3 regions of the Exiguobacterium sp. s141 genome follow, and region 1 is predicted to be linked to each of the others. Evidence: riboswitches for the same ligand, from Rfam matches in the RefSeq annotation. Region 1 holds a riboswitch; each other region holds the start of a gene.
The links. Region 1 has a riboswitch for S-adenosylmethionine ahead of KNP74_RS03005 (methionine ABC transporter ATP-binding protein). Riboswitches for the same ligand answer to the same signal wherever they lie in the genome.
Positions count from the first base shown of each region.

Region 2: another riboswitch for S-adenosylmethionine. It lies ahead of mtnK (S-methyl-5-thioribose kinase); the one in region 1 lies ahead of KNP74_RS03005 (methionine ABC transporter ATP-binding protein).
Region 3: another riboswitch for S-adenosylmethionine. It lies ahead of KNP74_RS00555 (aminotransferase class I/II-fold pyridoxal phosphate-dependent enzyme); the one in region 1 lies ahead of KNP74_RS03005 (methionine ABC transporter ATP-binding protein).

Region 1 covers NZ_JACSLJ010000001.1:583,440-586,713, reverse strand. The annotation lists gene KNP74_RS03015 (PTS sugar transporter subunit IIC) at 1-266, opposite strand, end outside; gene KNP74_RS03010 (thioredoxin family protein) at 457-711, shown strand; SAM riboswitch class I at 1,165-1,270, shown strand; gene KNP74_RS03005 (methionine ABC transporter ATP-binding protein) at 1,348-2,376, shown strand; gene KNP74_RS03000 (methionine ABC transporter permease) at 2,366-3,028, shown strand; gene KNP74_RS02995 (MetQ/NlpA family ABC transporter substrate-binding protein) at 3,059-3,274, shown strand, end outside.
Region 2 covers NZ_JACSLJ010000006.1:20,363-23,636, forward strand. The annotation lists gene mtnA (S-methyl-5-thioribose-1-phosphate isomerase) at 1-154, opposite strand, end outside; gene mtnK (S-methyl-5-thioribose kinase) at 151-1,302, opposite strand; SAM riboswitch class I at 1,384-1,486, opposite strand; SAM riboswitch class I at 1,691-1,792, shown strand; gene KNP74_RS12135 (2,3-diketo-5-methylthiopentyl-1-phosphate enolase) at 1,862-3,019, shown strand; gene KNP74_RS12140 (2-hydroxy-3-keto-5-methylthiopentenyl-1-phosphate phosphatase) at 3,016-3,274, shown strand, end outside.
Region 3 covers NZ_JACSLJ010000001.1:102,331-105,604, forward strand. The annotation lists gene KNP74_RS00550 (iron-containing alcohol dehydrogenase family protein) at 1-863, opposite strand, end outside; gene KNP74_RS00555 (aminotransferase class I/II-fold pyridoxal phosphate-dependent enzyme) at 860-2,035, opposite strand; SAM riboswitch class I at 2,113-2,213, opposite strand; gene KNP74_RS00560 (AI-2E family transporter) at 2,388-3,274, shown strand, end outside.

The sequences.
Region 1 (3,274 bases):
ACTTGGGTCGCGATGCCGATTGTGCCGGCCTCGAGTGCCGAGCGTCCGAACTGCATGGCGACGGCGACACCGATGATAACCGGTAAGAGACGCATCGCGATTGTCGTCGCATCTAAGATGAACTGCAAGGACGGAACATAAGGTAAGATGGCTTTCGTTAATTCACCGAGCAAAGCGCTCGGGATGAGGGCGATGAGAATGGCAAGACTGAGGCCGTTCAAGACGTTCATCAAAAACTGTTTTCCGGTAAGCTTCTCTTCCGTCATTGGGGATTCACCTGTCCTTTTCTACTGGTATGCTGTTATGTACAAAAGCAATAAAGTTAATGACCATACTATGCCTCTTTCTAGCGAGCGTCAATACAAAATGTTGAAATGTTCAGAATTTTCCATTTGAGCACAACTTTTGAACCGACCGGTCCGGATTCATATACTTAGAGGAGAGGTGAGAATAATGATGACAGACGGATTCTTATATATATACGCCCCGATGTGCGGTACATGCGCCGTGGCCGAGCGGATGCTCTCGGTCGTCGAGGCGGTCGATCCCGAACTCCAGATTGAAAAACGCGATGCCAACTTTATCCCGAACGAGCTCGAGGCGTATCAGGTCATGAGCGTCCCGGCGCTATTGAAGCTGGAGAATGGTCAAGTTCGCGATCGTTTGTACGCGTTTCAAAACGTCCAGCACGTCCTATCTTTCGTCAAATGAGATAGGATGATTAGAATAATCTGAAAATTTTAAATAATCAGTTGACACAGAAAGTTCACGAATGATATATTCATTACAACATCTTACTTGAACACAACATAGGACGAGATTTTCCCGTCAGCAAGACGTTTTCGAACAACCGTTGCATGAGCTTACGCGATTTCAGGTGGACCTTCCCTTCGATTGTCCCCCAAAAAAATCAAGCGTCGGGGCACCGGTCGCGTAATTGCATGGTCCGTTCGAAGATCGAGTGATGGTCGGGTAAAAATCCCCCATATAAGGATGAATGCTCTGATCGGGCAAAAGAGGTTCATCTATGGGTTGTCCTTCAGTGACTCAAGGTGCTACGTTCTGTGTCATCCTCGGATGGCACCTTTTTTAATTTGTCTGAAAAAAATAGTTTGACATGAAAATAATGTGTCGCTATGATAAAGCTAATCAAATACGCAACCACTCTTATCAAGAGAGGCTGAGGGACTGGCCCTATGACGCCCAGCAACCGCGGATCAATCCGAAATGGTGCTAATTCCAGCAAGGTGTAAACCTTGGAAGATGAGAGCAATCGTTGTCCGTACGATAAAGTACGCACGTTTGCTCAAACGTGCGTACTTTTTTTGTTGTCAGGAGGGAAATGGATTGATTCAATTACGCAATGTGGCCAAATGGTTCGACACGAAAAACGGTCGGGTTCAGGCGGTCGATGATGTGTCGCTTACAATCGAAAGCGGCGAAATTTTTGGAATAATCGGATATTCAGGGGCGGGGAAGTCGACGCTCATCCGCTTGCTCAACCGACTCGAGGCACCGTCAAGCGGTGAAATCGTGGTCGCCGGCAGCGAGCTGACGAAACTCACGCCGAAGGAACTGCGCGGGGTGCGTAAAAATGTCTCGATGGTGTTCCAACACTTCAACCTATTATGGTCGCGCACGGTCGCTGAGAATATTAGCTTCCCGCTCGAACTCATCGGGGTACCGGCGAGTGAGCGCAAACGCCGCGTCCAAGAGCTCGTCGAACTCGTCGGCCTCGCCGGACGGGAAGACAGCTATCCGTCACAACTATCGGGCGGCCAAAAGCAGCGAGTCGGGATCGCCCGTGCGCTCGCTACGAATCCAGAAGTGCTCCTCTGCGATGAAGCGACGAGCGCACTCGACCCGAAGACAACGGACTCGATTCTCGAACTGCTCGTCAGTATCAACAAGAAACTCGGTTTGACGATCGTCCTCATCACCCATGAGATGCACGTCATCCAAAAGATTTGTCACCGGGTCGCCGTCATGGAGGCCGGGAAGGTCGTCGAGACCGGACAAGTCGCCGACGTGTTCCAACATCCGGAACAGCCGATCACGAAAGAGTTCGTCAAACAGATCGGCGCGGTCGAGGACATGTCGCTCACGTTCGAACATTTGAAAGCCCGGTATCCGAGCGGACAAATCGTCAAGCTCAAATTCTTGAACGAGACGGCCGAACAACCGATTCTGTCGGAAGTGTTGAAGCAGCATGACATCGGCTTCAACATCATCGGCGGGAAGGTGACGCAGTCACAGGTCGGTGCCCTCGGGACATTATTCATCCAATTGATCGGAGAGCCGGCTGAAGTCGAGCGGGCCATCGCCTCAATCCGGTCGCAGGCAGTGGAAGTGGAGGTAGAAAGCGATGTTTCCTAATGTAGATTGGCAAGTCATGCTCGAGCAGACGTGGGAGACGCTCTATATGACGCTCGTCGCCGGAGCCGCGACGTTCGTCATCGGTCTCGCCCTCGGGATGCTCTTATACGTCACGAACGAACCGCTCATGATGAAAAACCGTCCGATTTACACGGTTATCAGCGCAATCGTCAACGTGTTCCGGTCGATCCCGTTCATCATTTTGATCATCTTGCTCATCCCGTTCACGTTACTCGTCGTCGGGACGATGCTCGGATCGACGGCAGCGTTGCCGGCGCTCATCATCGGTGCGGCTCCGTTCTATGCGCGGATGGTCGAGCTCGCCCTGCGTGAAGTCGACCGCGGCGTCATCGAGGCGGCTGAATCGATGGGTGCGACAAAATGGCAGATCGTCTATAAAGTGTTGTTCCCAGAAGCATTGCCGGCCATCGTGTCAGGCATCACGGTCACGATCGTCGCGATCGTCGGTTATACGGCGATGGCAGGGGTCGTTGGGGGCGGGGGACTCGGGAACTTGGCGTTCCTCGAAGGGTTCCAGCGCTCACAGAGTGACGTCACGTTCGTCGCGACCGTCTTAATCTTGGTTATCGTCTTCGTCATCCAGTTCATCGGCGATCGACTCGTATCAGTAATTGACAAGCGTTCCGCTTGATCTAAATAGAAAATTTGGAGGGGTTTTATAATGAAATCATGGAAAACAGTACTCGGATTGACAGCAGCTTCAGCACTCACTATTCTCGCAGCTTGCGGCGGAGATTCAGAATCAGGTTCGGGCGATGATAAGACGCTCGTCGTCGGTGCGTCAAACGTCCCGCACGCTGAGATTTTAGAGCACATTCAAGACGACTACGAAGAGAAGGGCTATACGCTCGAAATCAAGAAGTTCCAAGACTACGTC
Region 2 (3,274 bases), on a different contig from region 1:
CCGGGGCACCACGGACTTGGAGCGTCTCGATGGCATGTTCGGCCTGTTCGAGCGTCTCGATTGTCACGTAACGCTCTTCATGTGGTAACAACGTCTGATCCAATAGGATGAGTTCGTCCGTTTGCGAATTAAAGCGGATGTTTTGGACCGTCATACGCGCACCCCCGACAAAAGCGTCACCAAGTCGTCAATCGATTCGACGCTGTGGCGTTCTTTAATGAGCGCCGTCCCGAGGGCAAGCGCGTCACGTTTTCGTTCGAGCCGCGTCGCTTCCGGCAACGTCTCGAGATCGGCGACACCGGCGAGTCCGACGGCACGGCGAATGAGTTCGCAACCGGCATAGCCGATCGTGTCGCTGAAGATTGTCCGCAACAATTCGTCGACGAAACCGTCCGTATTGAACGGCTCGACAGCGCGCTCAAAGTTGGCCCGGAACGTCTTCTCGAACGTCTCCCACACCGTCAAGACGTCCGTGAAACGTTCGAAGCGTTTGAGCGGGTCATGGAACGTCGACAGCGTCAAATGGGCGATAATTTGGCCCAAATCAAAGCCGAACGGTCCGTAAAATGCGAACTCTGGATCGATGATTTTCGTCTCTTGTTGGGTCGCGAAGATGCTGCCTGTATGTAGGTCACCGTGCAGAAGCGCCTCATGTTTCGTGACAAATCCGACTTTCAGTTTCGTCACCTCGACCTTGAGCGCCTGGTCTTGCCAAAGGCGTTCGACATCTTCTCGAAGCGCCGCCTCGATGTTGTTCGACTCCGCGTCTTTGAACGGGTCGGTGAAGATGAGCTTCTCGGTGATGTCACACAGTTCCGGGTTGTAATAGTCACGTTCAATCCGCTTCTTCGCGATCGGGCCGGCCGCATAATCCGACGTCGCGAACAGCGTCTCGCCTAAAAATTCACCGACATGACGCGCGAGTTCCGGATAGCTCTCCCCTTTCAAATAACCGGTGCGGACAATCTCATAATCAGACAGATCTTCTAAAATCGTGTAGGCGAGCGTCCGGTCGCTACCGAGGACGTCCGGGACGAAACGCGGCGCCACGTTCGCAAACTCACGGAGTGCCAACTGTTCAATCCATGCCCGTTCGAGTGTAAGCGGCCAGCTCTCACCGACGACTTTAGCGTATGGGAGCGCCTGTTTGACGATTAGGCGCTGTTCGCCTTGGCGAATCCGAAACACGAGATTCAAATTGCCGTCCCCGATTTCCTCACACTCGGCGATTCCGTCTTGCAAGTATCCTAATTGACGGACGTGCTCGACAACAGACTGTTCTGTAAATGGTTGATATGACATGATGTTTTCCCCTTCCTGTACGTTGCCCACAAAAAAAGCCCCTTTCTCCGCGAGAAAGAGGCACAGCCAAAATGGTTGTTCCTCTCATCTGTCAGACATTCGTCTGGTGGATGTAGCACCGTGCCTAATGGTCGGTTGCTGCGGCGTCATCGGGCCAATTCCCTCTGCCAACTCGCGATAAGAGTGGTTTATTCGATTCGGTGAACTTATGTGATGAATATTACGGACTCGACGTCACAATTGTCAACGTCCTTTTCTCCGTGCCACTCGTCTTTTTTTGTGCATATATGGAAACAACTTCCCAAAATATTTTTTTTGGAAAAAAAGGAATTGACGACGTGACGAATCTGTGTAAAAATTCAATTAAATTTCACAACTTCAAATCACATTCTTATCAAGAGCAGACGGAGGGACGAGCCCGATGATGTCGCAGCAACCGACCAGAGATGGCACGGTGCTAATTCTTGCAGCGAAAGCTGAGAGATAAGAGTTCATTTTTTATGATGACCTCTTGCCTCGGCATGGGGTCATTTTTTGTTTGCCTGGAAGGAGGAACCATATGAGTATCACTGCCACATATGAAATCAAACGGACGGATGCGGTCGCAAGCATTGCCGACAAAATCGCCCTCGAGCTGACCGTCGGCACATGGACCGAGCTGCGTCATTTAGAGCAAGAGCAGTTACAGGCGTACCGGGGTGAGGTCGTATCGACCACCCATACGGAGACGACGAGCCGGTTCACGATCCGCTATCCGTTACATAATGTCAGCCCTGACTTTTCATCCATCTTGACGACGACGTTCGGGAAACTATCCCTCGACGATTCTATTCGGTTAATCGATTTGACGTTGCCCGAAACGCTCGCCCCTCATTTCAAAGGCGCCAAGTTCGGCGTCGACGGGATTCGCGAGTTGCTCGGTGTCCATGACCGTCCGCTCGTCATGAGCATCTTCAAAGGCGTCATCGGGCGTGACCTCGCGTTTCTCGAGCAGCAACTCCGCGATCAGTTCGCCGGCGGCATCGATATCGTCAAAGACGACGAGATTTTATACGACAATCCGCTCACGCCGTCGCTCGAACGGGCCCGGATCGGAGCGGCCGTCATTCAAGCGCACTTTGAGGCGACCGGGAAACGTGTCCTCTACGCCATCACGCTGAGCGGCCCTGTGTTCGGTCTTCGCGATCAGGCGCTCCGGCTGATCGAGGCCGGTGCGACGGCGCTCCTATTCAACGTCTATACGTACGGTCTTGACGCACTGCGCGAACTTGCGAACGACCCAGACATCCGTGTGCCGATTTTGGCCCACCCGGCCTTTGCCGGCGCCTTGACCGGGTCCATCAGTCATTCGCTCTTACTCGGTAAACTCCCACGTCTCGCCGGGGCCGATTTGACGCTCTTCCCGTCTCCATACGGTTCGCTCGCGACACCACGGGACGAGGCGTTCGCGATTCGTGACTTGAGCGCCGAACCGCATTGGTCGAAACCAATTTTACCGGTCCCGTCAGCCGGGATTCATCCGGGGCTTGTCGCCGATATCATTCGTGATTTCGGGACGGAGGTCGTCATCAACGCCGGCGGTGGCATTCATGGTCACCCGGACGGTGCAGCCGCCGGGGCCCGTGCTTTCCGCCAAGCCATCACTCACGTCCTCGGTCACACCGCAGGACAGACGGACGAACTCGATACCGCGTTAAAGGCGTGGGCGTCACGATGACGGTCCACATCCTGTGCGACTTCGATGGGACGATCACGGCGGAAGACAATATCATCGCGTTGATGAAAGCGTTCGCCCCGCCGGCTTGGGTCGAGTTGAAAGATGCGGTCCTCGAGCAACGGATTTCAATCCGCTCCGGCGTCGGTCAACTGTTTCAACTATTGCCGAGCGAGGCCGCCCCGGCTTACCACGATTATTTGTTGGAGCGGATCACGCTCCGCCAAGGGTTCCCATCATTTTTAGAACAGGTTCGGG
Region 3 (3,274 bases), 480 kb from region 1:
GTCGGTGCACCGAACCGTTTCAACCAGGCCTCCAAATACGGAGCATCGGCCGAGCGACGCAACCGCTCCTGGATGATTAGGCCGAAGCCGACCTTGTCTCCATGCAAGAAAGAGTGGGTCGACTCGAAGCGGCTGAGCGCATTATGGACCGCATGGCCCACGGCGACGCGTGTCCCGGCGTCACCAAATCCACCGACGGCGCCACCGATGGCGAGCACGTGATCGACCGCGAAGCGGACGTCGTCACTATACGACTCAAAAGCGTGCTCGCTCAATTCAAGTTCGACGAGACGCCCGCACTGCTCGGCCAAGACGAGTCCGGTGTTGACGCCGGCGTCAGCTGAGCTGTCACCACTCAAATAACGGGCCTCGTAAAACTTCGCGACCGTGTCGATGACACCGGCCCGAAAGTATTCATATGGTGAGCGTGAGATGACCCGTGAGTCAACGATGACCCGTTCGATGACGACGCGGAACATGTCGTAGCGGTCGTAGCTCCCGTCCTCCTGATAGACGACGCTGAGCGGTGTGAACGCCGCACAGTTCGAGGCGAGCGTTGGAACGACGATGAGCGGGACGTTCCGTTGATAGGCGACGAGTTTGGCCGTATCGACGAGCTTGCCGCCTCCGACGGCGATTAACACGTCGGCGTCCAACGGTTTGAGCCGTTTGACTTCCGAGTCCGTGCACTCCCCGCTGAACCTTGTTGCCGGATAGTCCGCGATGGCCGGAAAGATGGCTCGGACGACGTCATACCCGTTCTGACCGTGCAGGACGTGGGCACGTCGGCCGTCGACTAAGTCATCAAGACGGTCGAGCGCGTCATCGGCGTGGTCATATTCAAGGACGGCCTGACGAATCATGCGCGCACCTCCTCATAGGCGGCAAACAACCGCTCGATTCGTTCGACGGCCTCGTCAATCTTCGGTTCCGGTGAGACGAGACCGAAGCGGACGTATCCGTTCCCTTCCGAACCGAAGAAATAGCCCGGGGTGACGGCGACTCCTGCCTCGTACAATAACTTACGCGAGAACGATTTGGCATCGCCCTCGGGCACTTTCGCCCAGACGAAGAACGAACCCTCCGGCGGTTCGACGGCCCAGCCGGCCCGGTTCAACCCGTCGATCAGGCGATCACGCCGTGCCTCGTACAGTCGTGCCAAGTCATCGCGAATGGTACGGGGCGCCTCGAGCGCAGCGACAGCCGCCGCCTGGATGGCCGAGAACACGCTGACGTGGACGTGGTCCTGATACGTGTTGATCGCCTCGATGATGTCCGCGTTCCCGACGGCGAAGGCGACGCGCCAACCGGACATGTTGAAAGCTTTCGACATCGTATATACCTCGATGCCGACTTCTTTCGCCCCATCCGCCTGCAGAAAGCTAGGCGGGACGTGGCCATCGAATCCGATGCTGCCGTATGCGAAATCGTGGACGACCATCAAGTCCCGCTCCCGGGCGAAACGGACGGTATCGTCAAAGAAAGCGGGTGAGGCGACGGCTCCGGTCGGATTGCTCGGGTAGTTCAAATACATGAGTTTTGCATCTTGCGTATCGAGCGTCTCATAGTCCGGCAAGAAGCCGTTCTCTTCCCGGAGGACGAGGTCACGGACGACGGCACCGGCGAGGCGTGCCCCCGAGATGTAATCAGGATAGCCGGGATTCGGTAGCAAGATCCCGTCGCCAGGTTCGAGTACGCATTGCGGCAACGTGATGAGACCAGATTTTGAGCCGATGAGAATCGCTACTTCTGTCTCGGGATCAAGTTCGACTCCATACTCATTCAAATAGAACGTCGCCACTGCTTGCTTCAGGCGGGCCTGACCGCGGAACGGACCGTATTGATGGGTCGAGGCGTCGAGGAGCGCCGTCTGAAGCGCGTCACAGATTGGCTCAGGCGTAGGCAGGTCAGGCGTCCCTTGTCCGAGTCGGATGATGTCGCGGCCGGCCTGTTCGAGTTCGGCCAACTCGTTCGCGAGTCCGACGAAATGTTGTGGTGGTAACGTTTTAAGTAGATGTGAGCGTCTGTCAGTCATGAATAGTCCTCCTATGCAAAAAACACCCCTTTCCGCGGAAAGGGGTGTCGAGATACGGACGTATTCAAACAACCACCTTTCCATCTCTCAAGGTCACCTTGCTGGAATTAGCACAGTATTGAATCAATCTGTTGCTGAAGCTTCATCGGGCCAGTCCCTCCGCTTCTCTTGATAGAAAGTGTTTTATATGCGATTTGTCTTTTTGTAATATGTCACTTAGTTAACCAAACGTTACCAATCTTGTCAATCCTTTTTCGAAAATAGGTGTGGCCTATTGAATCCCGATAAAAAAAAGGTCATAGTACAAAGTGAACGTTATTCTACAAAATTTAAAAGATGAGGGGATGGACCTTTGGAATTAAATCGTCAATTGATTTGGAAGTTGAGCGTGATCGGATTGATTCTGCTCGTCCTATGGAAAGTCATCAGTGAACCGGACACGATTTCTAGTGTGTTGCACTATACGTTCCAGTTGCTGACGCCGATTATCATGGGAATTGCCATCGCGCTGCTCCTGAATACCGTCCTGTCCTATATAGAAGAACGGTTTCAATTAAAACGCTATCAAGGTTTGCTGATCGTTTACATCGTCTTCATCGGGATTCTCGTCATCTCTGCGGTGACGCTGTTCCCACGCATTTATTCGAGCCTCGCCTCACTCATCGAAGAGCTCCCGTTCTACATCCGACAGATTGACGGGTTCCTCGCCCAGTTGAACACGTACTTGAAAGAGTACAACGCGACGATTGCCCAAGCCATCGATTTCAGCCGCTTCGAGGAACGTTACTCGGGCTGGGTCGAGACCGCCGTCTTGTCGTCGGTCAGCTACGTGTCGAGCTTCACGATGACGCTCATCAACTTCTTGATTGGGATCGTCATCTCGATCTATCTGTTGAAAGACAAAGAGATTTTTGCCCGCATGTTCAAGCGTCTGTTGTATGCGATGTTCCCGGTCGCGTCAGCCAAGACGACGATCGACATCTTCCAAGAGATGGATTATATCTTCAAACGCTATATCATCGGGAAGTCGCTCGACTGCCTCATCATCGGGGTGCTGGCCGTCGCCGGTCTGTTGATCATCGGGGCGCCATACGCGCTTCTGCTCGGCGTCATCGTCGGTGTCTTGAACTTCATCCCGTACGTCGGACCGCTGCTCGGGATGATCCCGGCGTTCATCATCACTTACTTCTATGACCCGTTCACGGCGCTCATCGTCCTCTTGTTCATCTTCTTGTTGCA